DNA from 2 places in the Bernardetia sp. MNP-M8 genome. Region 1 is predicted to be linked to the other one. Evidence: riboswitches for the same ligand, from Rfam matches in the RefSeq annotation. Region 1 holds a riboswitch; the other holds the start of a gene.

The links. A riboswitch is a leader RNA that binds a small molecule or an ion and turns the genes downstream of it on or off. The one in region 1 is predicted to bind S-adenosylmethionine.
Positions count from the first base shown of each region.
Region 2: linked by a shared signal. The riboswitch ahead of V9L04_RS18245 (O-acetylhomoserine aminocarboxypropyltransferase/cysteine synthase) and the one ahead of V9L04_RS03160 (PA14 domain-containing protein) in region 1 are both predicted to bind S-adenosylmethionine.

Region 1 is NZ_CP147012.1:713,183-728,980, forward strand. Features, by position in the region: gene V9L04_RS03145 (HlyD family efflux transporter periplasmic adaptor subunit) at 1-238, shown strand, start outside; gene V9L04_RS03150 (acyl-CoA dehydrogenase family protein) at 540-1,697, shown strand; gene V9L04_RS03155 (DUF5694 domain-containing protein) at 1,856-2,704, shown strand; SAM riboswitch class I at 3,171-3,329, shown strand; gene V9L04_RS03160 (PA14 domain-containing protein) at 3,764-6,676, shown strand; gene V9L04_RS03165 (PA14 domain-containing protein) at 6,779-9,742, shown strand; gene V9L04_RS03170 (NAD(P)/FAD-dependent oxidoreductase) at 9,917-10,825, opposite strand; gene ruvA (Holliday junction branch migration protein RuvA) at 11,069-11,653, shown strand; gene V9L04_RS03180 (LysM peptidoglycan-binding domain-containing protein) at 11,813-12,802, shown strand; gene V9L04_RS03185 (pitrilysin family protein) at 12,942-14,282, shown strand; gene V9L04_RS03190 (insulinase family protein) at 14,429-15,798, shown strand, end outside.
Region 2 is NZ_CP147012.1:4,492,413-4,508,210, forward strand. Features, by position in the region: gene V9L04_RS18170 (GAF domain-containing protein) at 1-131, opposite strand, end outside; gene V9L04_RS18175 (MazG nucleotide pyrophosphohydrolase domain-containing protein) at 385-729, shown strand; gene V9L04_RS18180 (hypothetical protein) at 742-1,518, opposite strand; gene rpsU (30S ribosomal protein S21) at 1,681-1,878, opposite strand; gene V9L04_RS18190 (DUF4296 domain-containing protein) at 2,390-2,788, shown strand; gene V9L04_RS18195 (hypothetical protein) at 2,797-3,486, opposite strand; gene rsgA (ribosome small subunit-dependent GTPase A) at 3,924-4,847, shown strand; gene V9L04_RS18205 (aminotransferase class IV) at 4,858-5,799, shown strand; gene V9L04_RS18210 (DUF4112 domain-containing protein) at 5,841-6,347, opposite strand; gene V9L04_RS18215 (saccharopine dehydrogenase NADP-binding domain-containing protein) at 6,461-7,516, shown strand; gene V9L04_RS18220 (LytTR family DNA-binding domain-containing protein) at 7,771-8,499, opposite strand; gene V9L04_RS18225 (histidine kinase) at 8,661-9,716, opposite strand; gene V9L04_RS18230 (DUF2306 domain-containing protein) at 9,720-10,196, opposite strand; gene V9L04_RS18235 (hypothetical protein) at 10,251-10,934, opposite strand; gene V9L04_RS18240 (prohibitin family protein) at 11,130-11,957, shown strand; SAM riboswitch class I at 12,390-12,499, shown strand; gene V9L04_RS18245 (O-acetylhomoserine aminocarboxypropyltransferase/cysteine synthase) at 12,975-14,300, shown strand; gene V9L04_RS18250 (OsmC family protein) at 14,461-14,922, shown strand; gene cobA (uroporphyrinogen-III C-methyltransferase) at 15,174-15,798, shown strand, end outside.

The sequences.
Region 1 (15,798 bases):
TAAATATCGTGTTTTGGTTGTACCTGATACACAAGCTGAAGAAGATTGGCCTGCTGCTTTGCGTGTAGGAAGTGGTGTTTATGGTTGGGCAATGCTCAATGAAGTACCAATTTGGTATGAGTTATGGCGACAACTCAATGCTTTTCCTCCTCTGCCTGTGGAGGGAAGTGATTATGGAAGTAAGGAAGATAAAGATAAAGTCGAACAGATGGAATATGATTCTAAATTAAAAAGGTAAAAATTAAAGGTTATCATGGTTATTGTTGTATAACAGTCTTCCAGACTGTTGAATTTGATAAAATACTGTTTTTGATGTTCAGACTGGAAGCCTGAACTACCTTAATACAAACTGTGATAAGGTTTATTATAAGCAAAAAAAATCAGTTGCTTAAAACAAAAAACCACATTCTTTTGTACAAGCAACAAATATTTGATAATAGAACTACATAATTTCGAATTTCACTATCAAAAAATTCGCAAAAAAATTGTAACTTGAGCCTTAAAAGAATCAATAAAAAACAACCATAAATAATAAATATATGTCAGTAGCGACACCTACACAAACAAATACAAATGAAACGCTTCAAATGATTGCCAAAATGGTACAAGATTTTGGAGAGCGTGCTATCACTCCAAACCGTAATAAATGGGACGACGACCAACATTTTCCTGTTGATGTAATGAAGGAATTAGGAAATTTGGGTTTAATGGGCGTTTTAGTTCCAGAAGAGTATGGAGGAAGTGGTTTTGGTTATCAAGAGTATGTAACTGCAATTTCAGAACTTGCCGTTATCGACCCTTCAATTGGTCTTTCAATGGCTGCTCACAATTCACTTTGTACAGGTCATATTTTACAGTTTGGAAACGAAGAACAAAAAAAGCGTTGGTTGCCAAAATTAGCAACAGCAGAATGGATTGGTGCATGGGGCTTGACAGAAGCCAACACAGGTTCGGATGCAGGAAATATGCGTACAACTGCTGTTCAAGATGGCGATTATTGGGTAATTAATGGAACAAAAAACTTTATTACTCATGGTAAAAGTGGCGATATTGCTGTTGTAATTGTTCGCACTGGAGAAATAGGCGATTCTCACGGAATGACTGCTTTTGTTATCGAAAAAACAACAGAAGGTTTTTCAGGTGGACGTAAAGAAGACAAATTAGGAATGCGTCTTTCTGAAACGGCTGAACTCGTTTTTGATAATTGTAGAGTTCATAAAGATAATATTTTGGGAAAAGTAGGCGAAGGATTTGTTCAGTCTTTAAAAGTATTAGATGGTGGACGTATTTCGATTGCTGCCCTTAGTTTGGGAATTGCAAAAGGTGCTTTACGTCATTCGATTGTTTATTCAAAAGAACGTGAGCAGTTCAATCAACCGATTGCAAACTTCCAAGCGATTGCGTTTAAATTAGCAGAAATGGCTACTGATGTAGAAACTGCCGAACTTTTGACAAGACAAGCTGCTGATCTTAAAAATAAAGGAAAAAGTGTAAATAAAGAATCTGCAATGGCAAAATATGTAGCTTCTGAAGTGTGTGTAAAAGTAGCTTCTGAGGCTGTACAAATTTTTGGTGGATACGGATATACAAAAGATTTTCCAGTAGAAAAATATTACAGAGATTCTAAATTGTGTACGATTGGAGAAGGAACTTCTGAAATTCAGAAACTTGTTATTTCTAGAGCAATTTTGAAATAATTTTCAATTATATGCAAAAGCTGAAATCCATTCAAGAAAGATATTTTTTGAATGGATTTTTTTATTTAAAAAAAGTAATGCAACCTTCTTTCAATTTTTAACTCTATTATGGTGTATTTTATAAATTTTATTTCTATACTTCAGTACTTTACTACACTATGAAAAATACTTTTTTTGCCCTCTCCATTTGTCTGCTATTTTTTTCATTTTCTTCGATTGCTCAAAATACTACTCAAGAAAAACCAATAGAAGTGCTTCTTTTCGGAACATTTCATTTTAATAATCCAGGTGCTGATGTTGCCAAAACCAAAAGTTTTGATATTGAAAGCGAGAAAAGCCAAAAAGAGTTAGAAGAAATTTCTGAAAAAATCAAAGCCTATAATCCTTCAAAAATCTTTGTAGAATGGGAATACAACGAACAGGAACAACTAGATTCCTTGTATACTCTATATTTGGCAGGAACGTATTTTGATAATCCGAAACTCTCTAAATTTTATAAACAAAACGAAATTTTTCAACTTGCTTTTCGTGCAGCCAAAAAATTAGGACATAAAAAAGTATATGCAATGGATTACACAAATACAGATTTTCCTTTTGATAGTTTGATGCAAGTAGCGAAAGAAAATAATCAAACAGAGTTGCAAGAGGAAATTATGCAGGTAATTCAAGAATTTTCGACTGGTTTTGATGCTCAAATTGATGCTCAAAAATCGCTTAAAGAAATTCTCTATTACAATAATAGTCCTGCTTTACGTCAAAAGGACTTATCTCTTTATACTCAAATAATTACTAAAGTTGGAAATAAAGATAATTTTGTAGGAGCATATTTGGCTTCTGAATGGTACAGAAGAAATTTATATATGCTTTCTATTATGCAAAAACAAATTACAAAAGAAGATGAAAAAGTTATGATTTTGTTAGGCTCAAGTCATGTAGCACTTATCAATGAAATTATTTCAGCGCATTCAAATTTAAAAGGAATTGAATTGCAAGAAGTTTTAGACTAAAAATAGAATTCTATTCCTAAATTAGAATCTGTGTAATATTTCAAATATCGTGAAAACAAAAAAAAGTATCTTCTAAATATCTAATAATACAAGCAAGTTGATTTTTGGATTGTATATAAAAAAAACTGTCCAACTCTATTCTACTTTTGCCCAAAAACACACAAAATCCTAATAATCAGTCTTTTTATTAACTCTTTAAAGTAAAGAAAATTTTTTGTAAATATTAAATTTTGTTAATTTTTAAAAACAATAGTGATAAGATTTTATAAAACGCTATATTTGAAATATTAATTAATAACACTAATTATTATAATTAATTAATAAAACATCCTTATAGTGCAATAATGGTTTTGATTAAACTATCAAATACCAAAGGAAAAATACTTTTTCATAAACTCATATTTGCATTACATTTCAATTACACATAGTTAAATCTGATTTAATTTTGATTTACTAAAGTGTATGAGATTTATAAAGAAGTACAGAGAGAACAGGCTCAATGATGTACTGGCAACCTGCCATTATTTTAGTATAAATTAATACTATAAGCAAGGTGCTAATTCCTGCCTAAATCAAATTTTTTCTTTTTGAATTTTATTCAAAAAGAATTTAGGACATATAAATTCATAACCATCATGTTCATACAGACTCTACCAAGCTTAACATTTGAGCAAACAGCCAACTCAACATCATCTCATTTACAGGCAACTTTTATTACGTTACTTTCTGCTGATTATTCTTTTGTACAAACCATTTCTAAGGTTATGTGCTGGTGTTGTTGCTGTTAATTTTACTCACTAGGTTCTATTATTTCCATTATTTTTTATTTTTCCTAAAAGAAGAATAGGTGTTTTGTATTCCTACAAAAATAAAAAGTCCTAATTAATATTTTTATAATACAAAATTTAGTTTATAAATAATTGTGCCTACATCTTTTATAATCAATAAAAAAATATTATTTCCATAACTAAATGAAATGTAAAGAAAAAATCATGTTATATAATTCATTTTTTTCACCCGTATTCTTATAAGAATACTTTAAGCTCCTATACAAATATTATGAACACAAACATTCAAAATTCAAAACCTACAACGGTAAAACTTAGCTACTATAAAATAGTATCGCTAGGTATATGGCTAATGACTACTCTATTTTATACAAATAGTCATGCTCAAACTTTAATCTTTAAAAGTGGCTTTGAGGGTACAACACGGCTTGAACCTAGAACGCCTAATCATGAGAAAATAAAAGGTTCTAATAATTCTTCCAATCCTAGTGATTGGGAAAATGACCTTGTTAATAATCCCTATTTTGGATATGGCGAAATTGTTTATGAACAAGGTGACACTACTCAAAGAAATGCACGAATTGTTAAAGACCCCCAAAATACTAATAATAAAGCAATGCGCTTTAGGATTACTGATCAACATATCACAGTAACAAATTCATATACCAATAAAATTGAACACAAAGCTCGCATACAGTATAATTTACAAAATCAAAATGCAGCACCTGTGGGTGGTTTTATTAAAGAGTATTATCAAAAATGTCGTATTTATTTCTCACCCGACCTTGCAATACTAGAAGCTGAAGATGAAGATTTTGGGTGGTTTATTTTGCAAGAATTTTGGAATGACCCTTCATACGATGTACCAAGAGGACAAGCACGAAAATCAACCCGAGTTGATTTTGAAATAACAAGGATAAATCATGTAGCAGGATCAAAATTAAGATTTGGTGCTAAGTTTAGAGATCCTATAAATGTTTACCCAGCTACATGGGAATATATAAATCCTAATTTTGAAGTTCCACTTGGAAAATGGATGACTCAAGAAATTTATATTAAAGAGGGGGATAACAATACAGGAAGAATTTATATGGCTATTACAGTAGATGGACAAAAAACGGTTATTGTTGATAAAATTACACGTACAGTAGCCAATGCTACGAGCAGTTATACACCAGATGGGCAGACAGCATGGAATCCTATGAAAATATACATGGAAGGTAAAGTGGCTAAGTTATTTAAAGACCAAGGCAAAATCCTAGATGTATATTGGGATGATCTTGAAATATGGTTTAATAGAACTCCAGAGAGTAATGTAGGAGGTACAACTATAGCTGCCCCCTCACAATTTACAGCTACAAATGTTCAAGCAACACAAGCTACCTTTAATTGGACAGATAATTCCAACAATGAAACTGAATTTTTACTTGAACGTAGAGAATTACCTAATGGACAATATGAAGTAGCAAAAATCGAAGCTATTGATGTTACAACAACGCTTGATGCAGCCTTAACACCATCTACTTCATATAGATATAGATTATCAGCTAAAAATGCAACCATTCAATCCGAATATACTTATACAGATGTTACTACACCAGCAGCCCCTGTAAATTCACCTTCAGGTCTTACAGCTACAAATGTGCAGTCCAAACAAGTTACTTTAAACTGGACAGACAATTCAAATAATGAAACTGAATTTGTGCTAGAAAAAAGAAATGTAACAGCAGGCGAAAGTTATTCTCTTCTCCAAACTTTGCCTACTGATGCAGTTACTTTTACAGATACGAACTTGTTACCAAACACGTCGTACAATTATAGAATAATTGCTAAAAATGCAACGATGCAATCTGATTTCATTTATCTGAATGTAGTTACTCCTTTTGCACCTGTAAATACGCCTTCGGGATTTACAGCTACAAACGTTCAATCTACACAAGCTACTTTAACTTGGAATGATAATTCAAATAATGAAACCGAGTTTGTCATTGAAAGAAGGTCAGTTACAGATGGAGGAAATTATGCGTTAGTACAAAGTGTGGGTACAGATGTTACTTCTTTTACCGACCCAACACTTCTACCTTCTAAAGATTATAAGTACCGATTATCAGCAAAAAATAGTACAACTCAATCAACATTTATTTATTTAGATGTTAAGACACCAGCAGTAATTATTACAATAAATGCACCTTCAGGGGCTACAGTAACCAATATTCAGACTAATCAAGCTACTTTAACTTGGAATGACAATTCAAATAATGAAGCTGAATTTATTATTGATAGAAGATCAGTTACTGATGGAGGTAATTATGAATTTCTTCAAAGTGTTGGTGTAGATATTACTTCTTTTACCGACCCAACACTTTCTCCTAATAAAGAATATCGTTACAGAATTTCTGCTAAAAACGGTAATGTAGTTTCAGATTTTTCTTACCCTAATAGCTTTACCACTCCTGAAGAAGCAGGAACAGGACTTCAAGCCACTTATTATGATAATATGGATTTTACAGGCACATCAATTAGCAGAACAGATGCTACTGTAAATTTCAATTGGGGCAATAGTTCGCCTTCATCAAGTATAGGAGCTAACACTTTTTCGGCTCGTTGGACAGGACAAATTAAACCTGCTTATACTGGAACATATACTTTTTATACTACTACTGATGATGGGGTTCGTCTTTGGGTAAATGATGCATTATTAATCAACAAATGGAATAACCAAAGTGCTACAGAATACACAGGCACAATTACCTTAAATGCAGGACAAAAATATAGCATAAAACTAGAGTATTTTGAGAATACAGGAGATGCAACTGCTAAATTAAGTTGGTCAAGTGCAATTCAACCAAAGCAAATTATACCTCAAACAGCTTTATATCCTGCTTTCTCCCCTATTGCAAAAGTAGCTACTAGAAACGTAACTAAAAATAGTGAAACTACTATTACTGCTTATCCGAATCCTGCAAAAGACATTCTTTATGTTCGTGTAGATAAGATAGAGCAAAATGAGGTAACAATAGAATTGCTTTCTTCTCTATCACAAACGGTAAAGAAAACCAACTATTCTACTATAAAAGGTAATAATACCTTTGAAATGAATATTCAAGGCTTAGCTTCAGGAGTTTATTTTCTAAAAATCTATAATGGAAAAGAAGTAATTGTAAAGAAAATTATTATTGAATAATAAAAATAGAATAACTATTACCAATAGAGCTATCTTTTTTGATAGCTCTATTATGTCAAAAAAAAAACATTAATTTTTTTTAATTATTTTAATAAAACTAAAATGCAAAAAATAATTGTAATACTAAAAACAACACTATTATTTTTATTCGTGCTTGCTGCCAATTTTTTACAGGCACAAAATGATATTGTAACCTATGCAGGTGGTACTGGAAAAGAAACATTCTATGATATAACACAAATTACTGATGGAACATTCTTGGTTTGTGGCTATGCTGATAATCTAAATTGGATTGCTAATGGAGTTCCTAAAATTCAATTGACTTATAATGGAACAATTCCAAATTCATTAGGAACAAATCGGTATGGCTTTATTTTACATTTATCATCTGACTTACAAACTGTACTGCAAGTCCTACATTTTCCACAAGGAGCTGTTGAAGATATTCGGTTTATGAAAACCAATTCTCAACCTTATAAACCAACAGGGGGTTTGTACATTAGTTGCAATACTTCTGATACGGACTCTAAAGAGGGAGGATATATTATTGCTAAACTTGATAATAACTTTGTTAATGGTGTACCTTCTTCACTTTCGTGGTTCAAATCAGTTTGGGCAAAATCAGTTCCTAAAGAAAATCATCCATGGGATGTTACTAATGATGGAAGAGTATTTTACATATCAGGTCAAGCCTATGGATATGACTGGAGTGCAGTATATTGTCTAGATCAAAATGGACAACCAACAGTAGTCAATAATTGGAGAACCCACTGGCTAAAAGATGGAAAAGAATGGAAAGGAACTCCTGCTTCAGCAAATCCACTTGGTGGAATTAAATCGGTTGCTTATAGTGGAATTGTTCTAAAAATGTGGGGAAGATGCGACTTGCGATCATGGACTTTGGCAGATTACAATGCTGTCATTGCTGATGAAAATGGAGGAACAAAAAAAGGCAAGTGGCCTTTAGATGTTTTATTTAATTCTCCTTGTGACCCAGCTTCCCCAACAAATGCTAGTCCAGGATATACAGGCTATTCAGCATCTCCAACTCCTGTATATGGAGGACAATCTATTTGTATTGACAAAAGAAACAATAACCTATATATAGGAATGAATTTCAAAAGTGTACTTCCTGGTGGGCAACCTGATTTTGAGCCTGCTGTAATTGCAATGGATGAGTCTGGCATGTTAATGTGGTGGAGTCGTTTGTACCATGAAATAACTCCTTCTGGTAATACCGTTAATTCTTCTCCAGACCAATATGTTGATGCATTGGCAATAGATTATACAAATGATAGACTTGTAGTAGGTGCAAGAACTCATGGGAATAATGTTGAGAATTTTTGGGAAGGAAATACCATTAACAGTAATGCAACAGCATCTGGATTTCAAAATAATTTTACAGGAGGCAATGGCAATATTCATATCTCTTGGTTAGGAAAATTTCAGTTGAACAATGGTACACTTACCAACTCAACTTACATGGCAGAATTAGCTGAAGGCACAGGTTCTTTAGGAACTCCTCATCCTGACCCAAATTTAGACGGTTGGTCAAATCCAAATTCTGGGTGGCCAAATGTAAACACTACAAGAATGGCAAAAAACAGTTTAAAGGTGTCAAGCAATGGAGACGTGTGTGTACTAGGAGTAGGACGTAGAACAATAACTACTGCAAATGCGTATCAGAAAATGCTAAAACCCTCACAAGGTAAAAGTGCATGGAATAATTTTGTAAGAGTTTATGATTCCCAATTTAGTGTTCCTAAATATTCCTCATTGGTGGTAGGAGAATGGAATCCAACTACAGAAGCAGGAGGAGGTAATACTGATTTGTATGGTGTTTACAAAACAAGTGATGGAGTAATTTGTGTAGGTAGGCAAACAGCAGCTTCTAATGGGAATGGAACTCCAAATGGAAATCCTATTCCAGTAACAAATGTAACACCTTGGGGAAATTCAACTCCACAAAACGAAAGTGCAATTCTAGTGTATTATAAAGCAGCAAACCTTTACAATCCAAATGATTTGATTCAAGGAGGAACAGTAGCAACAATTTTAGCACCTTCAAGTTTTATAGCCCCAAGTGTTCAGACAAGACAAGTTGCATTAAAATGGAATGACAATTCGAATAATGAAACTGAATTTATCCTTGAAAGAAGATCAGTCACAGATGGAGAAAGCTATAGATTAGTAAGCAGTATTGAAAGAGATTCTACTTCTTTTACAGACCTAACAGTATTACCTTCTAAAGATTATAAATACCGATTATCAGCAAAAAATAGTACAGCACAATCAGAATTTATTTATTTAGATGTTACTACGCTAGATGAACCTGTTAGTACAGATGGAACAGGACTTCAAGCTACCTATTATAACAATATAGACTTTACAGGAACATCAATTAATAGAATTGATGCTACTGTAAACTTTAACTGGGGCAATAGTTCGCCTTCATCAAGTATTCAGAATGATACTTATTCAGTACGTTGGACAGGACAAATAAAACCTGCTTATTCTGAAACTTATACTTTTTATACCAATACAGATGATGGAGTACGCCTTTGGGTAAATGAGGTCTTATTAATTGATAAATGGGTAAACCAAGGGGCTACAGAACACACAGGTACAATTACCCTAAATGGAGGACAGAGCTACACTATAAAACTAGAGTATTTTGAGAATACAGGTAATGCAGTAGCTCAATTAAGCTGGTCTAGTGCAAGCCAGACAAAAGAAATTGTACCTCAAACAGTTTTATATCCTTCTACCTTACCTAGTGCCAAATTATCTACTAGAGACGTAACTAATAGTAACGAAACTACTATTACGGCTTATCCAAATCCTGCAAAAGACATTCTTTATGTTCGTGTAGATAATATAGAGCAAAATGAAGTAACAATAGAATTGCTTTCCTCTTTATCCCAAACTATAAAGAAAATTAACTATTCTACTATAAAAGGCTGTGATACCTTTGAAATGAATATCAAAGGAGTGGCATCAGGTGTTTATTTTCTGAAAATTTATAATGGAAAAGAAGTAATTGTAAAGAAAATTATTATCGAATAATAAGTATAAAATAACTATTAAAAGAAGAGGTATCTAAAAAGGTAGAAATTCTCTATTATAACAATAGTTCTACTAAAGTAGAACTGCAAGAAGTTTTAGACTAAAAAAAAAATTCTATCCTACTTTATCCTAAAATCCATTCAAGAAATATATTTCTTGAATGGATTTTTTTATCTAAAAATTCTCATCTATCAATTCTCTATTTATAGCAGCTCCTGCTATTGTGCCAGAAGCTACTGCAAACGATACTGCTCTAAACATAGTTGTAGCATCTCCTATCGCAAAAATATCTTTTATAGATGTTTTTTTGAATAAATCGACTTCTATAAATCCATTCTCATCAAACTTGCAACCCATTTCTTTTGGAATATCAGAATGCTGCACAAAATCTACACGAGCAAAAATAGCAGAAATTGCGTGTTTTGTCTTGTTTTTGAAAACAATATTTTGAATTTGTCCTTCTTGATGTTCAAATTCCGAAATTTCAGTTTCTATTATTTTGATATTTTTAGAGTGTAGTTTTTGAGTCTGTTCTTCAGTCAAAGTAGATTTTCCATTTGTGAATAAAGTTAGATTTTCACTCCAATTATAGATAAGTTTAGCCATTTCAAAAGCTATATCTCCATTTGCCAAAACTCCAAGATTTTCATGTTTTACTTCATAACCATGACAGTAAGGACAATGTAAAACTGATATTCCCCAGCACTGAGCAAAGCCTGTAATAGAAGGCATTATATCTTTTATTCCAGTTGCAAAAAGAATTTTTTTTCCAAAAAATGAATTTCCATTTTCTACAAAAACTTCGTATTTATCTTTTTGAGAAGAACAAGAAATTGCTTTTCCTTCAAGAAAACTAACCGTAGGATAATTTAAAACTTGTTCTTTTGCTTTCTCTGAAATTTCTTTGGGTGTATTTCCATCTTGAGTAATAAAATTATGAGAATGAGGAGTTTGTTTATTACAAGGTTTTCCACTATCTATAATTAATACTTTTCTTAAAGAACGTCCTAAAGCCATAGCAGCTGAAAGTCCTGCATAACTTCCACCAATAATAATTACATCAAAATTTGATTTATTTTTCATAAAATAAGCTTTGAAAATTTATATAATTTTATTTATGCAACACTATTGCATTTGCAAATATACAGTTTATCTTCTTAAATGCAACAAAGTTGCATTTAAATCGCTTGTTTTTTGAAAATTCTATTTTATTCTATTAAAAAATCACTTTTTTACTTATCTTTGATTAGAAAATTAGAAATAGAAAATCATACTAGCATTTTTATTTATCGAAAATTTAACTTTCATCACTTACCATTTTATTAAATGTTTGCCTATCTCAACGGAAAAATTACAAAAAGAGAACCTTCACTAGCCGTTTTGGATATTAATGGGGTGGGTTATGAAGTCAAAATTTCACTTCAAACCTATTCTATTATTCAAGAAGGACAACCTTTCAAACTTTTCACTTATTTGAGCGTAACACAAGATTCTCAAGAGCTTTTTGGGTTTGCTACTGAAAGTGAGAAAAAAATGTTTTTGCAGCTTATTAGTGTTTCTGGAGTAGGACGAAATACTGCTTTAGTGATGCTTTCAGCAATGAACGTTTCTGAACTTGCCAATGCAATTATTAATAATCAAACATCTGTTATTCAGAAAATAAAAGGAATTGGAAAGAAAACTTCCGAACGTTTGGTTTTAGACTTGAAAGACAAGTTAGCAAAAGAAGGTTTCCAATTGGAAGATGAAAATGGAATGAGCAGCGCATTAAAAGAACAAGCATCCAATGCTCTTACCAGTCTAGGTTTATCAAAATTAGTGGCTGATAGAACCATAAATGCCATTTTGAAAAAATACGGCACAGATCTTTCTTTAGAAGAGTTGATTACATATAGTTTGCAAGAAGGCTAAAACAGTTACCAGTTAATAAATTTAGAAATTAGATTTATGAAGTTAGAAGTACTACAATCAAACCTAATTAAAAAAGGAAATTTTTCATTCTCTGTTTTCTCTGTGAATTCTGTGTTTTAAAATTATATTCCTATTTTCTCATTCTCCAATCTCTACCACGTGAAATTCTTTATTCTATTTATAATTTTCTTCATTATTCATTTTTCCTCATCTTCTTTGTATGCTTTCTCTTCTTTTACATCAAAAAAAGATTCTATTGGTTTAGAACGAAGGGGAAATAATTTATATATTAAACATAGAGTTACAATTGGTGAAGATATTTATAAAATTGCTAGAAAATATGGTATAAATAAAGAAACACTCATCACGCTCAATCCTGTTGCTCGTTATCCATTGAAAATAGGTCAAATTATTTACATTCCACATGCTCAAACGACGTATAGAATTTCTCAACTCAAAGGATATAAAGTTCGTGCAAACGAAACACTTTTTTCGATTGCTTCAAAGTTTCAAACTGATGTAAAAACGCTTAAAGAACTCAATGAGCTTTATTCTACTCAAATTCAAACAGGACAAGAATTACTTATTCCTTATCCAAGCACTCATCAGGACTTATATCTCATTCCTTCAAATGCGTATAGTGTAGCCAAAGATCCTAATAAAAAAGAAGAGCTAAAACATATATATCATACAGTAGCAAATGGAGAAACTCTTTATTCTATTTCCCAAAAGTATAAAGTCAGTGTAGAAGATTTAAAAAAAATAAATGATAATCCTTCTGGACAAATAAAAGCAGGACAAAAAATTATTGTAGGCAAAGGAGAAAAAATCGAAGAAGTTTTGATTGTTGCAAGTGCAAACACTATGACTAGCCAAGCAAAAAAAGGAAAACCTCATTCTGAATCAGGTGTTTGTAATGTAACTTTAAAAAGTGATAGACTTGTCGGAATGCACCGAACAGCTCCTAAAGGAACTCTCATAAAAGTATATAATGAAAGTGCTGGAAGAACTGTAACCGTCAAAATTATTGGTAAAATTCAGAATATTGATAGAAACAAAAATGTCGTTATTATTATTAGTCATGAAGCTGGGAGAAAGTTAGGAACAATGAGTAAAGAGTTTCCTGTTTGGTTAAAATGGGAAGAATAAATATATCTTAACTTTTCCTCAAAAAAGACTTCTATAAAATTTATGTAATTTTGGGCAGTAGAAACAACTCAATGAGTAGTTTTTACTGCTTTTTTGTATCTTCCTAATTTTCTTATGCCTCATAAGCACATATATTTAAATGAAAAAATCCTTATTATCTAGTTTAGTCTTACTTATACTTTTTTTTGGAAGTTTTATTCCAAGCAATACAAAAGACACTAAAGACGGTTCTAAAATTGAGTTTACAGAATTTACGCTTAAAAATGGTTTACACATCATTTTACATGAAGACCATTCTGTTCCTCTCGTAGCTGTTACTGTTTTATATCATGTAGGTTCAAAGAATGAAGAACCAAACCGAACAGGTTTTGCACACTTTTTCGAACATCTTTTGTTTGAAGGCTCAAAAAATATCAAGCGTGGAGAATTTGATGATTATATCGAAAACTCAGGTGGAATGAATAATGCAAATACCACTTACGACCGAACTTTTTATTATGAAGTAATGCCTTCTAATCAATTAGAATTGGCTCTTTGGTTAGAATCTGAACGCATGCTTCATGCAAGAGTAGACAGCACAGGCATCGAAACACAAAGACAAGTAGTAAAAGAAGAGCGTCGTCAGCGTATTGATAATCGTCCGTATGGTTCTATTTTAGAAGAAACATTGAAACGAGTTTATACCAAACATCCTTACAAATCTTCTGTAATTGGTTCGATGGAACATTTAGATGCAGCTGAAGAAATTGATTATAAAAGTTTTTATGAAAAATATTATGTTCCAAATAATGCTGTAGTGAGTATTGCTGGCGATATTGATGCAAAGACAGCAAAGGAATTAGTAGAAAAATATTTTGAAGGAATTCCGAAAGGTAAAAAAGTTGAACAACCTAAAATTGTTGAGCCTCCTCAAATGGCTGAAGTTCGTGATACTGTATATGATAATATTCAACTTCCTGCTGTTGTTCAAGCCTTTAAAGTTCCTGCTCGTGGACAAAGTGATTACTATGCTACCAAAATGCTATTTACATTACTTTCTGATGGACAAAGTTCAAGGCTTTCAAAGTCTGTAAAAGATGAACAACAGAAAGCTCTTTTTGTAGGAGCTTTTCCTTTAGATTTAGAGCAAAATCCTAGTGTTGCTCTTGCCTTCGGAATTGCTTCTATGGGAGTAAATCCTTTAGAGTTGGAAGAAGCCATGAACAACGAATATGAAAAGGTAAAAGAAGAGTTGATTGAAGAAAGAGAATTTCAAAAGCTCAAAAATCAATTTGAAGCTAATTTTTACACTCAAAATAGCACCATTGCAGGAATTGCTGAAACGTTAGCTGATAACCATGTCTATGGTGGAAGTGCAAATCTTATCAATACTGAAATTGAAAATTATATGAAGGTAACAAGAGAAGAAATACAAGAAGCAGCTAAAAAATATCTTGTCCCTGAAAATAGAGTTACTCTTCATTATTTACCTAAGAAATAAATTTAGAAGACAAACTTATGAAGAAATCTATAAAAGTAATGTGAATTTTTTAAAAACATAAATTTATTGATTTTACATTCTTCAGTGTTAAAAAAAATCTAACTAGCCGTTGTTAGTGTCCCAACCAACGACATAAATATAAAAAAATGAAAAATAAATTTATTTTAAGTATTGCCGTTTTAATGGCATTCTTATTTACTCAATGTACACCTGTTCCTTCTAGCTCTACTGGAAAATTAGATCGAAGCAAAGCTCCCAAAGCTGGAGAAGCTCACAAAGTAGAAATTGCTAAATCTCAGTCCTTTACCTTAGAAAACGGCTTACAAGTTTTTGTAGTTGAAAACCATAAACTTCCACAAGTTTCTTATTCTTTAGTTGTCAATTATAATCCAATTATGGAAGGAAAGCGTGTCGGAATGCTCAATATGTTTGGTTCTATGCTTCGTCGTGGAACAGAAAAACGCACAAAAGAAAAATTAGATGAAGAAATTGATTTTATGGGCGCAAATCTGATTACCTATTCAAGAGGTATTTATGCTTCTTCTTTAAAACGTCATTCAGATAACTTGCTTTCTATTTTTTCAGATGTTCTTTACAACCCTTCTTTTTCGAATGAAGAATTAGCAAAAGTTCGCACCGAATCTTTATCTAGCTTACAATCTTTACCTTCTAGTCCAGAGCAAATTGCAAATAATGTAGTCTCTAAGGTAAATTATGGTAATAATCATCCTTATGGAGAAGTAGAAACAGAAACTACTTTAAATGCTGTCAAAAATGAGGATTTAAAAGATTTCCATCAGACTTATTTCCGTCCAAATGTTTCTTATTTGGCTATTGTAGGAGATATTACTGTAGAAGAAGCTAAAGCTCAAGTAGAAAAATATTTTGCTCAATGGGAGAAAAAAGAAGTTCCTACTACCAAATACAATTCGCCAAAAGCTGCTGAAAAACCACAAGTGGCAATTTCAAATCGTGCTGGAGCAGTTCAGACAGTTATTAATGTTACTTATCCTGTTTATTATCCATTGAGTAGTAATGATTATGTTGCTGCTAGATTAATGAACGGAATTTTGGGAAATAGTGGTTTTGGAGCAAGACTTATTCAAAATCTTCGTGAAGATAAGGCATATACGTATGGAGCATATTCTTCATTGAGTCCTGATGAGCTTTCATCTTCTTTTACTATGTCGGCAAGTGTCAGAAATGATGTTACAGATAGCGCAGTGGTTCAATTTTTATATGAATTGAAGCGTATAAAAGATGAACCTGTTTCTAAGGCTGAATTAGAAAGAGTAAAAGCAAGTTTGATTGGTTCGTTTGTTCGCTCATTAGAAAATCCTCAAACAGTGGCAAATTTTGCGATTGATATTGCTAGATATAATTTACCTTCTGATTTTTATAGCAACTATATTCAGAAAATAAATGCTGTAACAGTAGAAGATATTCAAAATGCAGCCAAAAAATATATCAAACCTGAAAACATAACAATTGTAGCAGTAGGTGACCAAAGTATTTT
Region 2 (15,798 bases), 1.5 Mb from region 1:
TCATGCTCTTTAAAAAGAGAATTTCCTCTCCAAATGACAAGCAAAAGAGTACAGGCTAACATAATTATAATTAGTATGTACGAAAATTGAATAGTTCCTGAAAGTGATGAGAGTGAAAAGCGTTTTTGCATTAGTATATTAAATCACAAAAATTGAGACATGCATTTGCTACTAGTAAAAATTAAAAATAGAGCAAATTTCAAAAATATTTATCCAAATACACTACAATATACAATTAGTTTTTTAAAGTGCCTAAAATAATTTGTCTATCTTGCTATCTAAAATAAGCTGTTTTTAACTCCTTCAAAACAGTATCAACTAAAAATAGCATTTTAATAAAACTGATTGTAAATACAATTTCTAAATTAATTTTATTCTGAACTTATGCCAAATTTGCCACAAACCAACGATTTAAAAGATTTTCAAACTTATATAAAAGAACTTTGTGTTGAAAGAGGGTGGGACAAAAATTCGCCTTCACAGCTTTTTTTACTCTTGACAGAAGAAATTGGAGAAGTAGCAAAAGCAATTCGAAATCATACCAATTTGCATACTCAAAAAACACAAGACACAGAAGAAAAACAACAAAAAACAAAAGTAGAACTAGCTTCCGAACTTGCTGATGTTCTCAATTATCTTTTAGATATTTCAAATCATTTTGATATAGATTTGGCACAAGCTTTTTTAGACAAAAATAAAGAAAATGAAAATAGAGAATGGAATTCTTAACTTTATTGATTCTTAGAACTGAATTCCTATTCCAGAGGTAACTTCATAATTCCATTTTTCGATAGGAATGACAGGTGCAGCATCGTAATAAGGAATAAAATGAAGGTTAAACGAAATATGTTTTGAAATTTTTGCTCTAAAATTAGCATCGCCAATAATACGGGGATGAAAAAATCTATCAAAACGAGCTTGATAATAAGCAATAAACATTAGCTCTGAATTTTTATTAAATTTTGCATGCAAATTTATATAATTGGTAGACTTTACAAGACGAGTAAGTGCATAACTTTCTTTCAAATTCCATTCTTCCCATTCATACATTGCACCTGTTCCAATGGCAATATCTAAATTTTCTGAAGCTTTCAGAGACAAACGTGGTGTTGCGCCTAAAAGTCCACGATTTATAAGTCCTCTTGTTTCATTGTACTGATACTGTGTAAAAACCTCAGCCGAAAGTTTGTTTTTTCTCCAAAAATTGGTTCTATGATGAAAATAACCTTCACTAATCACATTTTTGCCTTCTGATTTGATAAGATTAATATGTCCTATCCAAATATAAGCATGTTTTGGTGTCATTAAAAGTAAATAATCATCATTATCAATTTGTAAAACGGTATTTTGTTGGCGTGTCAAATCAAAACCAAAAATAAAATTCCCTCTCCAAACTGTCGAATCAGTGGTCTTTATTTCTTGTCTTTCTTTTTCTATATTCAATATTTGTGCAGAAAGACTTGTTTGTAGTAGAATAAAGAAACAGACTGTAAAAACTATTTTTTTTAAGAAACTCATATACTAATTGTTTTTAACAGACACGAATGCCTGTTTTATTAAATTAAATAGAAAAAAGGCTTCTATTTCTCAACTTAGCAAGTAAGTTAAAAAATAAAAGCCTTTTTATATAAATTTATAATAGAACTTTTTATCATTTAGAATGATAGCTCTAAAAGAAATCTACATTTCTTCGTCTTGCATTTGCATTTTCTGACGATAAGCTGCACGGATTTTTTCAGTACGACGGCTAATTGATGGTTTTTCGAAGTAGTTACGGCTACGAACTGTACGTAATACACCTGCTTTTTCGAATTTCTTTTTGAAACGTTTTAGAGCCTTGTCAATAGACTCGTTGTCTTTTACATTGATAGATAACATATAAAATGAGTTTTATTAAATGAAATAAATGAGTTTTAAATTTTTTCTATAATTAATTATGCTTAATTAAGTAGAGAAAAATAATATTTTTTATTCTAATAATTCTAAAATAATTAGAATTAAATAGAATTTATAAAGTTTTATAGTTGTGTAATTATCTCCTAATAACTACTTTTTAAGTTGTTTTCTGTATTAAAACTTTTCATTAAAATAACTTGCAAATTTTATGCAATTATTATTTTAACGGATTGCAAAGGTAGTTTTTATCTCTCTTTTTTACAAATTTGTTGTGCTATAATTTTGTGTTTTTTTGCAAAAAAATAAGAGTGGAATTTTTAGTTCTATTCTTTTGCTAGAAATAGGATTTTCCTTACAGTTAATTGTTCTCTAAACCTGAATTTTTATTAAAAATTTCTTCTTTACCTAATTGATTCTTAAAAAATAGATTAGAAAGTAGATAAGTAGTAGATTTTATCGCATTTTTGTAAAAAATTACTTCAAACTATTTTACATGAAATCATTTCCTTTATTCGTTATTTTTCTATTGATTAGTATTTCTGTATTTTCTTCTTGTGGAAAGAAAAATAAAAGTACAGATTATTCTTTTGTGTCTTCAACTGTTCCTGACAGTATCTTGCCTAGAGAAACATTTGTACAAATAATTGCTGATATTCTAACAGCTGAATCTGCCGTAGTACAGCAATATGATCCTAATGAGTCCAAACTTATGCGTTTTGAAAAATATAGATATAATATCTATAAAAAATACGATTTAGATTCAATCTCTTTTAGGAGAAATTACAATTATTATATGAAAGTACCCAAACGTTCTGAACTTTTTTTGTTTATTGTAGAGGATACTTTAGAAGCTCGTAAAGCATCTTTGAGCGATTCTCTAAAATTGAAATAATGTTTTTTTTAAGCAGAACAATCAAATTTGGCTAAATTAAACCACAACATATACCATTTTCCGTTAATAGAAGTAAATCCAATTTCTAGATAATCATCTGTCAATACAACTACATGACTCACTTTTTTATCTGTTTGTTTAGCAAATTCTTTTTCTTTTTCTGAGTGGACTTTTTCAATGATATTCTCATTGATTTCTATCCCTTTTTCTATTTCATTAAATGAAACTGTTTTTTGATAAAATGTTCCTTCTTTTGAAAAAACTTCACAGTCAAACTTTGGACTTTCTTCATTCTTTGGGTTTTTTCCATTAAATTGTTTGAAATAAGGTTCTAAGTGAGGAAGTTGTTCATATACTTCATCTAAATCTGTAAAATGTTCGACAAGAGAAATTGCCCCTGGTTTGTGATTAACATAAAAACCTAACTGGGGATGAATATATTCTTTAAGTTCGTTGTCTGATGAAATGGCTAAAAATTTTTCAAGCACTTGCTCAAATTCATTTTTTTTTACAGAAGTATTAGAAGAAGCTGCTAATAATACTTTTTCAGAATTTATCTGTTCCCAGCTATCATTTGTATCCGAACAGCTAGAAAAAGGAAGTATAGTTAGAATACAAAAAACAGAAAGAAAAAATCTAAATCTTCCCCTTATACCAAGGGAGTAAAATTTATACACAGGTTTGTGAAGAATATTCATAATTGTTTATTTAGGATAGGTTTTTTTCTACTGAACGTATATTACAAAAAAAAGTTTATAGGATTTTACAAAGCAAAAAAATATTAATACTTTTTTATTTATAAAAAGTGTAAAAAAATAAAAATAGAACTCTACTTACTAGGCAAATGGTTTTTAAAATACTGCATTTATTATAATTTGAATTGTGGTTTGCTTTTTTTGAAAAAAACTTTTTAAAAATTATCAAATTTTAATCCAGCCACTTAATTCTAAAATTGCTTTGACTTTTAATAAGTACTCCATAAAATATTTTCAACTATTTTCGAACTCTAATTACCAAATTAGAGTTTATTTGTTTTTAGATACTACAATCACAGATTAAAAAGGTAATTTTACAATAAATTATAAAACCCTTGCCGTTGTCGGTATTTCTACCGACGATTTTCAACAAAAAATTTATGAAAGGACTCATTTTGCGCTCAACAGGTTTATGGTACGATGTTTTGGCAGACGATAATCACAGATATAGAGGTCGTTTGCGAGGAAAGTTAAGATTAAATAATGATAGAGTAACCAATCCGATAGCTGTTGGCGATAGAGTACAAATCGTGTTGGAAGACAAAGATGAAAACACTGTTTTGATAGAAAAAATAGATAAAAGAACAAATTATATCAACCGTCAATCTCCTAAAAAAGATGGATTTGCTCATACCATTGCAGCCAATCTTGACCAAGCAATTGTAGTTGTTACCCTCGCTATGCCTCGTACTTCACCTGGATTTATAGACCGTTTTTTAGTGGCAGCAGAAGCATTTCGAATTCCGGGAGTTTTGATTTTTAATAAAATAGATTTACTTTCAGAAGAAGAATTATTTGTTCAATCCAAAATGATGCAGCGTTATGAGCAAATCGGATATACTTGTATGGCTATTTCTGCAACAGAAGATGAAGATATTACAAAAATTGAAAATATTTTGAAAGACAAAGTTTCTTTGGTTTCAGGACATTCAGGAGTAGGAAAATCAACACTTTTAAATCGTCTTTCTCCAGAAATTACTCAAACTACCCAAGAAGTTTCGGATTATACAGAAAAAGGTCTTCACACCACTACTTTTTCAGAAATGTTTGAAATCTTTGAAAATACCTTTGTTATCGATACCCCAGGTATAAAAGAATTAGGTCTTATGAATATGGAAAAAGCAGAAATCAGCCATTATTTTCCAGAAATGAGAGAGCTTTTAAATCAATGTAAGTACGACAATTGCCTTCATTTGAGAGAACCACAATGTGCTGTTATTGCAGCCGTAGAAAGTGGTGATATTGCAAAAAGTAGATACAATAGTTATCTTTCTATGATGGAAAATGATGATAACAGAAGGTAATTAAATCATTATGCTTAATCACAACGGAAAAATTTATCAAGACAAAAACACACTTCTTTTTTCTGCACAAAATAGAGCTTTTAGTTATGCTGATGCACTTTTTGAAACGATTCGAATTGTGAAAAGTATAAAAAATAAGTCAATAAATTATTCTATTCCGTTATGGGATTATCATTTCAAACGTCTTTCGAAAGGAATGGAAGCATTTGGATATGATAAATTAGAAAGCGATTTTTTGAAAGATGAGATTCTGAAAACGGTATATTTAACAATTCCTATAAATATAGGTAAAAATGGAGTTGCTGATTTTAAAGCTCGTTTGACCGTTTTTAGAAGTGAAGGTGGACTGTATACACCAACAAGTTCAACACCTGAGTTTGTAATTGTATTACAAGAAATCCCTAAAATAAATTTTTTAAGTAAAAACAGTAACGACTTAGAAACAATACAAAAAAGCTATATTTTTTTTGATGAATTACCTCTTTTTCCTTCTGCTTTTTCTCCTTTCAAAAAAGCAGATGCACTTCCTTATGTTTTGGCAGGAAAATACAGAAAAGAGCAACAGGTAGATGAAGTTTTTTTATTAAATAATCAAAATAGAATTGCAGAAGCAGGAGCTGCAAATGTTTTTATTTTGGATAGGAAATTATCTAAAAAAAGAAACAAAGAAAATAATCAATTTCATTTTATTACTCCTCCGTCTTCTGAAGGTGGTGTAATGGGAACAATGAGAAATTATCTATTAGATAGACAATTAAAGAATTATAGTAAGACAAAATTTGAAATTTCTATTGAAGAAAAATCAATTACAAAGCAAGAGTTAAATCAAGCAGAAATTATCTTTACTACAAATGCTGTTCAGTCTATTCAAATTATCAAGATTACAACTCAAAAGCAGCTTGAAATAATGATTGATTGGATAAATGAAGTAAATCATATTTTTTGCCCCTAGTTGAGTATAAAATATCATACAGTTTCTAATAGGATATTTTATTATAAATTTCCTAAAAAGCTACTCAAAACCTGCCAAGTCAGATAAACACTTCCTCCTACAAACCCAGCTAACAGCACTAAAAAGCCTATTGCAGCAAACCAAACCACATATTTACTAGATTCAGTATGTTTTCCAGAAGTATAATATTCTTTCAAAATATCTACATTTCTTCTGTTAGATTTGAAAGCAACATCAAGAAAATCTCCTAGAAAAGGAAACAAACCTACTAAATAATCAAATGTAATATTTCCCAAAATCTTAGTCAAAACAGGTAAACTTACGCCATGACGAACAATCGCCAAAACCATAGAAGCAGAAATAGCAAAACCCAAAAAATCTCCTACCACAGGCACAAGTCCTATAAGTGGATCAAGTCCAAAGCGAAAATTTGTCGCAGGAATTTTGAAAATATCATCTAAAGCTGTCGAAGTTTTATCTATCCAAGCAAGTTCTTTCGGAAGTTCTTTCTCCATTTTTGTCTGACTAAGCTGAGTTTGTTTTTTCATAAAAATTAGAAAATGATATAATTTGATTTTGAACAAATCTTTGTTAGAATAGATTTATCTTTATAGATATTTTTCTAAAAATAACAAAAACTATTCAAATAGTAGTATTCATTATGAAGACCAAATCAAACTTTTTAATATACGGTGCTTACGGTTATACAGGTGAGCTTATTTCAGAATTAGCTGTCAAAAACGGACTCAAACCTATTTTAGCAGGAAGAAATGTGGAAAAAACACAAGCCTTAGCCAACAAATTAGGTTTAAAATGGATTGCTTTCGAAGCTAAAGACAAAACGGCTGTCAAACTTGCACTGCAAAATGTAGATGTCTTGCTCAACTGTGCAGGTCCTTTTACACAAACAGTAAAAGAATTTGTTCCTGCTTGTATTGCTACAAAAACACATTATTTAGATATTACAGGTGAAATTGATGTTTTTGAGTATGTCAAAACACAAGACCAAGCAGCCAAAGAAGCAGGAATTATGATTATGTTAGGAGTTGGTTTTGATGTTGTTCCATCAGATTGTTTGTCTAAATTTTTGAAAGATGAATTGCCAACAGCTACACATTTAGAGCTTGCCTTTATGGGCTTAGGAGGCGTTTCACAAGGAACAGCACTTACCATGGTAGAAAATGCAGGTGAAGGAGGAATGATTCGTGAAAAGGGAAAAATCAAAAAAGTAAAAACAGCTTATGAGGTCAGAACAATAGATTATGGAGTTAAAAAAATGACTTCCGTCACTATCCCCTGGGGTGATGTTTCGACAGCTTTTCATTCCACAGAAATTCCAAATATAAAAGTCTTTATGGCACAACCTCCAAAGGCTATCAAAGCAATGGAAGTAAGTGGTTATTTTTCGTTGGTGCTAAAAAATGATTTTGTGAAAAGTTTTATTAAAAAGAAAATCAAAGCAGGAGAAAAAGGACCTAATGAAGAAAAAAGAAACTCTAATAATAGTTATTTGTGGGGCAAAGTAATGGATGGGATAAATACGGTGGAAGCTAGGTTAATTACACCAGAAGGTTATAAACTCACTTCGATTACTTCTTTATTAATTACTGAAAAGATTTTGAATGGAGATTTTAAAATAGGTTATCAAACTCCGTCTAGTGCATATAGCAAGAATTTAATTTTGGAAGTAGAAGACACAGAAATGACTGTTGTTTAGAGATTGTATTTTTTTTGTCTGTCATAAAATAGAACAGAAATTCATAAGGAGAGACTTATTAGAAGCATAATAGTTGCATTTGGAAAAAACATCGTATGTTCAGTTTAGCTTTGCTGAGGGCTACGTCGTTCTCAGCGAAGCTAAAACGAACGCACACTATTTTAATAATTTCGCTAAATTGTCGGAAGAGCCATAAATTTTAACCTATCTTGATTCGCTTTTAGTGTACTTGAAAGCCAATAGTTTCCTTATTTTTATTTTTTCAAAAAACTATTTTGAGTTACTTCATTAATAATTTCTTGCGTATTTTTTCTACTGATTGCTATTTTCTTGTCTTTGATTATTATTTGATTACCTTCGATACTCTCAACAGCATTTTTGGAAATAATAAATGACTTTTGAACACGTAAAAAATCTTTTTTGGGAAGCTCTTCTTCTGCTTTTTGTAATGTTAGATAAGTCACAAACACTCCTCTTTTTTCTGTCTGAATTTCTATATAATTACGTTTTGATTCAATAAAAAGAATTTCCTCAAAATTAATTTTCTCTAATCGATTATCTATTTTGATAAAGAAAAAAGTAGCTAATTTTTGATTTTCTATTTTATAAGCATCATCAATTCGTTTTTGTAACTTGTGAGCAGATTTCAAAAAACGTGAAAACGAAATAGGTTTAACTAAATAATCTAACACATCAAGCTGATAACCTTCTAATGCATATTCAGAATAAGCTGTGTTCAGAATTACAAAAGGACGTTTTTCAGTAGGCACAGAGCGTAAAAAATCAATTCCTGAAAGTTCTGGCATATTTATATCCAAAAAGATAACATTTACAGAAAGAGAATTTAATTTTTCTATTAATTCTAAAGCAGATTCACACGTTCCAACAAGTTCTAAAAACGGAGTTCTTTTTATATATTCTGCTAGTCCTTCTCGTGCTAAAGGCTCATCATCTACGACTAAACAAGTGATTTTTTTATTCATTTTTGAGTAAGTTGAAAGTGTTCAATGGGGACATCACATCGACAAGAGTAAGATAAGAGTTTTGTTATAAAAGTTTTTAAATACCGTTGTTGGTATTTTAGTGAAGCGACACCAACAACAGCATTCGATAATTTGCTATACATCTTAATATCATTATCTGTTTAAAAGTTATTTTCCAAATCCAATTCCAAAATTGAAATATAGGTATTTGAATTTTGTTGAAAAGAAAGACAGTGTTTTTTTGGATAAAGTAATTCTAATCTTCGTGCTAAATTTTGTTGCCCTATTCCTCCCTTCTTTGAAATTTTATTTTGTGTTTCTAATTTAACATCTGAATGGCTATTTTCTACTGAAAAGAATAAATTATTTTCTTTGATTTTTAAAATAATAGTAATGAAATTTTGTTTTTCCTTTTCCATCGAAACCCACTTACATGCATTTTCAACCAAAGGCAAAAAAAGTAATGGCGCAACTAAAATGCTTTTATTTTTTACATCTAAGTGAGTTTGAATTTTGACTCTTTTGCCTTTTCTTAAACTTTCCATAGCTAGATAATTTTTGAGATAATGTATCTCTTGCTTTAGTTCTACCTTTTCAGTTGTGCAGTCATAAAGTTGATAGCGCAACATTTCAGAAAAGATAAGTAATGATTCTTGAGCTTCTTCTTGTGATTTTGTTACTTGAAAATAAATACTATTGAGAGCATTAAATAAAAAATGAGGATTAAGTTGAGCCTTTAGAAAACGAACTTCGTTTTGTAGTTTTTCTTTTTCTAATTCTGTGTTTCGTTTTTCTGCTTTTCGTCGTTCTTGTAAGCCTTTCCACGCCATAAAAATAGCCATAATCCAAAAAGTAGAAAGAAAAAATTGTTTAAACCAATTTCTAGGAAGCCAAATCCAACTATAATTTTCTTGGTTAAATTTTAAAGCCAAAAACATTCCTAAAGAAATTATACTACTAAAAAATAGCAAATTAACGAGCGATAAAAAAAATAGCAAAATATACTTTTTAGTCTGAAAATAACGAGGTAACAAAACATAAATTCCTATGTATGAAGCTGCTGCATGTCCAATTAAAAAAGAAAAATTTATCAAAAATAATTGCCAAAAAGGAGCTTCTTTTTCATAACTAACTATCGCCCAAAAGACAGAATACACTACCCAAAAAAGAATATGCCCTTTGTGTTTTTTTAGAAAATTGATAGTCTTTTGATTCATTTTTTAAAATTTTTTTATAAAATTCTTTGCATTTTTTTCTATTAAATAGCCTCCTACTATCGAAACGAGTAGTGTTCCAATCATTACAACTACCCAAAAAAACTCAAAACGGATAAAACGAGTAAAAACTTCTGCCACAAAAGCAGCATAAAGTCCCACAACTGACCAGCTCATAAAACGATAATGAAAACGTATTTTGTTAGACCATTTCAAAATCATGGGCAACATTCCAAATGTTAGACTCATTAAACTGATTACAGAAAAGAAATGAAACATAGAAAAAGAACCAAAATTATAAATTCCAAAAGCAGTTCCGTTGAGAAAAAGCATAGCAACTACATAAACGTAACCGATTTTTTTATGAGAGCTATTTCCTTTATGTCCTTTCAAAATAACAAAAAGTCCTGTTATCATAGCGATAATAGCAGCAATTAAATGAACTGTTCCTACTGGACTATGAATAATATTTGTGAAAATCATACTATGTAAAGTTTAAATGTTATTATTTTTATCAACTGTGAGGCTTCATTTCTCCTATTCCAAACCAAAACTAAATTGTAAAAATAAGTTAGAAAGGGTAGAAGAAGGAGCATTCTCAAACGAACGATTAGCAATTTGCCATTTTTGAGAAGGAGCATATTGATAACCAACTTGAAAACCCATGACACTTCTTTGTGCTTTGTATTCAAATTGTAAGGTCGTTTTGAGATAAAAACTACCTGTTTTTAGTTGTAGCGTTTGAGCTTGTTCTAGTGCTTGTGAAAAATTTGTAACTACTAAATTATTTCTATTTGATGATAAAATAATTGATTCTCCTCCTAATCCTATTAAAGGCAAAATATGTATTTTAGAGTTTGGATTGAGTAAATAACTTGTATAAATATTTCCTCCAAAGCCTTTTAAATCAGTATTTTTGTTATTATCTGCATTTGAGTTTTGGATATAATTTCCTTCCCCTCCTACTTTGAAACGACCAAACCAACCATAACCACCTGCTCCAAAAACGTGTGTAATTTCTTTGGAAGAAGCAAAATCAGAAAAGTTAAGTTGGGAGTTTATTTGAGAAAAATTTTGATTTCTAAAACCTTGCAATAGATACAAACCTCCCGCTCTTTTTCTATTAATTGATGTAGCATTTTGAGAAAATGAAATTGTTATACACATTCCATAAAAAACTAAGGTAAGAACATACCAAATAGTAAATTTTAGTTTTTTCATTATTGTCTGTTTTTTTAGAGTGATTGAATAACTTACTCTAAATTCTGACTTTCTATTTACTTAGACTAATATTTTATACCAAAAGCTATTTTGAGAGGACGAAAAGTAAAATACTAACCCAAATCAATTATTTTCCGTTATATTGCTTAAATAATAAATCAAAATTACCTTTTACTAAAAAACACCTTAATATATATGGCTAATTCAAGAAATAAATCCTCAATATCTCCCAAAACAGTCTTTTTTGGAATCGGAACTTTTGTTGTTATTATAGTTGCTCTCGTGTTTTTATTCAGAACTTTTGTAGTTGTTGAATCTGGACAAATTGGTGTAGTGGCTAATTTTGGGGCAGTTCAAGATATTTTACTTCCCGAAGGAATGCATGCTGTGAATCCTTTCGTTTCGACGGTTATTCAGCTTGATGTACGTGTTCAGAAAATGGAAGCATCTGCATCTGCTTCTTCTAAAGATTTGCAACCTGTTACTTCTAAAGTAGCACTTAATTTCTTTTTATCTAAAGAAAAAGCAAATGTTATTTATAGAGATTTAGGACTAGATTATAAGCGAACCATTATTGAACCCGTTATCCAAGAATCTATAAAATCGGCTGCTGCTCGTTATACAGCTGAAGAATTGATTACAAAAAGACCTGCTGTAAAAGAAGACGTATACGAGTATATAAAAAAGCGTCTTGCTCAAAATAATATTATCGTTACTGATTTTTCAATTATAGATTTTAATTTTTCACCAGAATTTAACTCGGCTATTGAATTAAAACAAATTGCAGAACAAAAAGCATTAACTGCTCTCAATGATTTGGAGCGTATTCGTACAGAAGGCGAGCAAGAAAGAGTACGAGCGCAAGCACAATCTGACGCACAAAAATTACTTCAATTATCATTAGATGACGAACTTTTGAGATTGAAAGCTATCGAAAAATGGGATGGAAAACTGCCTGTTATTTCGGGTGGTGGAGAAACTTTTGTAGATGTCGCAGATATTTTGAAGTCGAATCGTAAATAAATAGAGTTTATAAAATAGTATGTTCAGTTTAGCTTCGCTGAGGACTACGTCGTTCACAGAACTGAATAAAATGTTTCCTCATAAGTCTAATGTTTTTATAAATAATACTTATGAGGAAATGAATAAACAAAGACGAATTCATATTTTTTTGTGAAAATGCCCTGTTTCAATATAATAAGTTCAGAACAATTTTATTGTAAAGAATTATTTTATCAGATTATATATTTACTCTATTATTTTGAATTATTAATCAATAAATATAATTTTAATACTATTTATTTGTGTTTTTTTGATTAAAAAAGTGAGTTTAACAATTATTTAACATTGAATTTGTAGATTTATTTGGATAATAAAAAAACTCATCGTATCATTGTATCACACTTCAACTACACTTAGTCAAATCAGACTTATATGATTTACCAAAGTGTATGAGATTTATAAAGAAGTACAGAGAGAACAGGCTCAATGATGTACTGGCAACCTGCTAACAGCAAGGTGCTAATTCCTGCCTAAATCAAATTTTTTCTTTTTGAAATTAAGATTAATTCAAAAAGAATTTAGGACATATAAATTCTAACTATCATGTTTATACAGATTCTACAAAACGCCTTCTCAAGTTCACTACTTGAGCAAACCAATACCACAACATCATTAAATGCAAAGGTAATTTCTATTGCCTCTAATTTTCTTACTTATTCTTTTTCTCATATAGCCACTCCAAAGGTTATGTGCTGTTGTTGTTGCTGTTAATTTCTTCCTTAGGTTCTATTAATTTTCTTGTTTTTTGTACTTTCCCTAAAAGGAGAATGTTTTTTTGCAACTCTGCAAAACTAAATTATTTTATTTTAGCTTGAAATTTTACAAAATCTATTAAAAAAATAATTGTACCTACAATTTTTATTAAAATATACTTATCTATACAAAAAAAGAATAAGTATATTTTATACTACTTAATCTAATCTTTATTTTTCTATAAAGCGATAATATTACAAATTGTCACTCTAAAATCTACAAACTATGTCAAACAAACCATTGCATTTCGATACACTACAACTTCATGCAGGACAAGAAGTTGATCCAACAACAGGCTCTCGTGCCGTTCCAATTTATCAAACTACTTCGTATGTTTTCAATAACGCAGAACACGGAGCTAATCTGTTTGCTCTCAAAGAGTTTGGTAATATTTACACCCGTATCATGAATCCTACCACAGATGTTTTTGAGAAGCGAATTGCTGCCCTTGAAGGTGGTGTTGCTGCTCTTGCTGTTGCATCTGGACAAGCTGCACAATTTACAGCACTCAATAATATTTTGGAAGTTGGAGATAATTTTGTTTCTACTTCTTACTTATATGGTGGTAGCTACAATCAATTTAAAGTAGCTTTCAAACGCATCGGAATTGAAGCTCGTTTTGCAGAAGGTAGCGAAGTTTCTGCTTTTGAAGCTCTAATTGATGAAAAAACAAAAGCAATTTATTTAGAAACAATCGGAAATCCAGAATTTAATATTCCAAACTTTGAAGCAATTGCAGCTTTAGCAAAAAAATATGATATTCCATTGGTTGTCGATAATACGTTTGGTGCAGCAGGTTATCTTTTCCGTCCTTTAGAACATGGCGCAAACGTAGTAACAGCATCAGCTACAAAATGGATTGGTGGACACGGAACAAGTATTGGAGGAGTTATCATTGATGGAGGAAATTATAATTGGGGCAACGGTAAATTCAAACAATTCTCTGAGCCATCAGAAGGTTATCACGGACTTAATTTTTGGGAAACTTTCGGAGAAGGAAACCCACTAGGATTGCCAAATATTGCCTTTGCTATTCGTGCTAGAGTAGAAGGTTTAAGAGATTTTGGTGCTGCAATTAGTCCTTTTAATTCATTTTTATTACTTCAAGGATTAGAAACTCTTTCACTGCGTGTTCAACGCCACGTTGAAAATGCTCTTGCACTTGCAAAATGGTTAGAAAACCACGAATTAGTAGAAAAAGTAAATTACCCAGGATTGGAAAGTAGTCCATATAACGAATTAGCAAAAAAATATTTGAAAAATGGTTTTGGTGGAGTTTTATCTTTCCAAATCAAAGGAGGAAAAGAAAATGCTGAAAAATTTGTAAATAGCTTAGAGCTTGTTAGTCATTTGGCAAATGTAGGTGATGCAAAAACGCTTATTATTCATCCAGCTTCAACTACACATCAGCAACTTTCCGATTCAGACCAATTAAAAGCAGGTGTACATCCAACTTTATTGAGAGTTTCGGTAGGTATTGAATACATTGACGACATCAAAGGCGATTTTATCAATGCGTTTGAAAAAGTATTTGCTCCTGTTTTGGCTTAGTTCAAGCCGTTCAAACCTATAAGGTTTTTGAAAACCTTATAGGTTTGCATAAAAAAACCTTGTTTTGGCTAGAAAACAAGGTTCTGATTATCATTTGCATAAAACGAGGTTGCAGCCTCTTTGTGTTTTACTTATTTCAATCTTTCAAATTTACGAAAAAATGTCTATACTTTCTTTCTCATTTCAAGGAGTCAATAAAAGCTCAGCAAAATTCACAGGAAAAAGCCGAGAATTCGAACTCACCATCGACGAGCCTATTGAATTAGGTGGAACAAATGAATACCCAAACCCTGTCGAATATATTTTGGCTGGCTATGCAGGTTGTCTGAATGTGGTAGCTCATATAGTTGCTCAAGAACTTAATATTGTACTCAAAAAACTAGAAATAAATGTTTCTGGAGAGCTTAATCCTTCTAAACTTTTAGGAGAAAATACAACAGAACGAGCAGGTTTTCATCGCATTGAAGTTAGTCTGAAACCTCAAACTACTGCTACTGAAACTGAATTATTAGGATGGTTATACGAAATTGAAAGACGTTGCCCAGTAGGAGATAATTTGCAAAATCAAACGCCTGTTTCTTTGCAGATTGAAAAAAATCTTTTTGTAGCTTCTTTGAATTAAAAAATTGCACAGACTAGGAAGTCTGTGATACAAAAACAACCAATCAGCTATCAGAAAAATAGTGTCAATGGTCGGATAATCTATCTGACTTTGACTTCTATTTTCTAACCTCAAAAAACTTTCAATCCATCATTTTAGAAAAAGCAAAAATTACAAAAGGATTTTCAAGAATCTTCTTTTGTTGAGGCTCTTTACTACTGCCTTTATTGAACTTTTTTCTAAAAAATAATTCAAAAATAATCAGAAAAACTATGATTAAAGGATACGTAACTCTAGCAGGAGCAGGTTCGGGAGACCCTGAACTCATCACACTAAAAGCTCTAAAAGCACTACAAAAGGCAGACATAATCTTGACAGACCGTTTGGTTTCACCTTTTTTGATTGAAAAAGAAGCACGAAAAGATGCTCAAATTATTTATGTAGGAAAGCAGTGCAGCAAAGGAATTCATACACCACAAGAGGAAATTAATTTATTGATGGTAGAATATGCCTTGCAAGGAAAACAGGTTTTGAGATTAAAAGGAGGAGATGCTTCTTTGTTTTCTAATATTTTAGATGAACTCAAAATATTGAAAAAAAATGACATTCCCTATCAAATTATTCCGGGTGTTTCGGCTGCTTTTGGAGCTGCTGCTTATTCGGCTATTCCTCTGACAGCTCGCAATCATTCAAGAGGTGTTCGGTTTCTGACTTTGTATAATCTCAATCATATTACGCAAAAAGAATGGACGGATTGGGCAGAAACAAAGGACACACTTGTCTTTTATATGAGTGGTTTGAAATTGGAAAAGCTCACAAATCAGTTTTTGAAAAATGGAATTGATACATCAAAAGGCATAGCCATTATTCAGCAAGCTACTACGCCAGAGCAAAAAA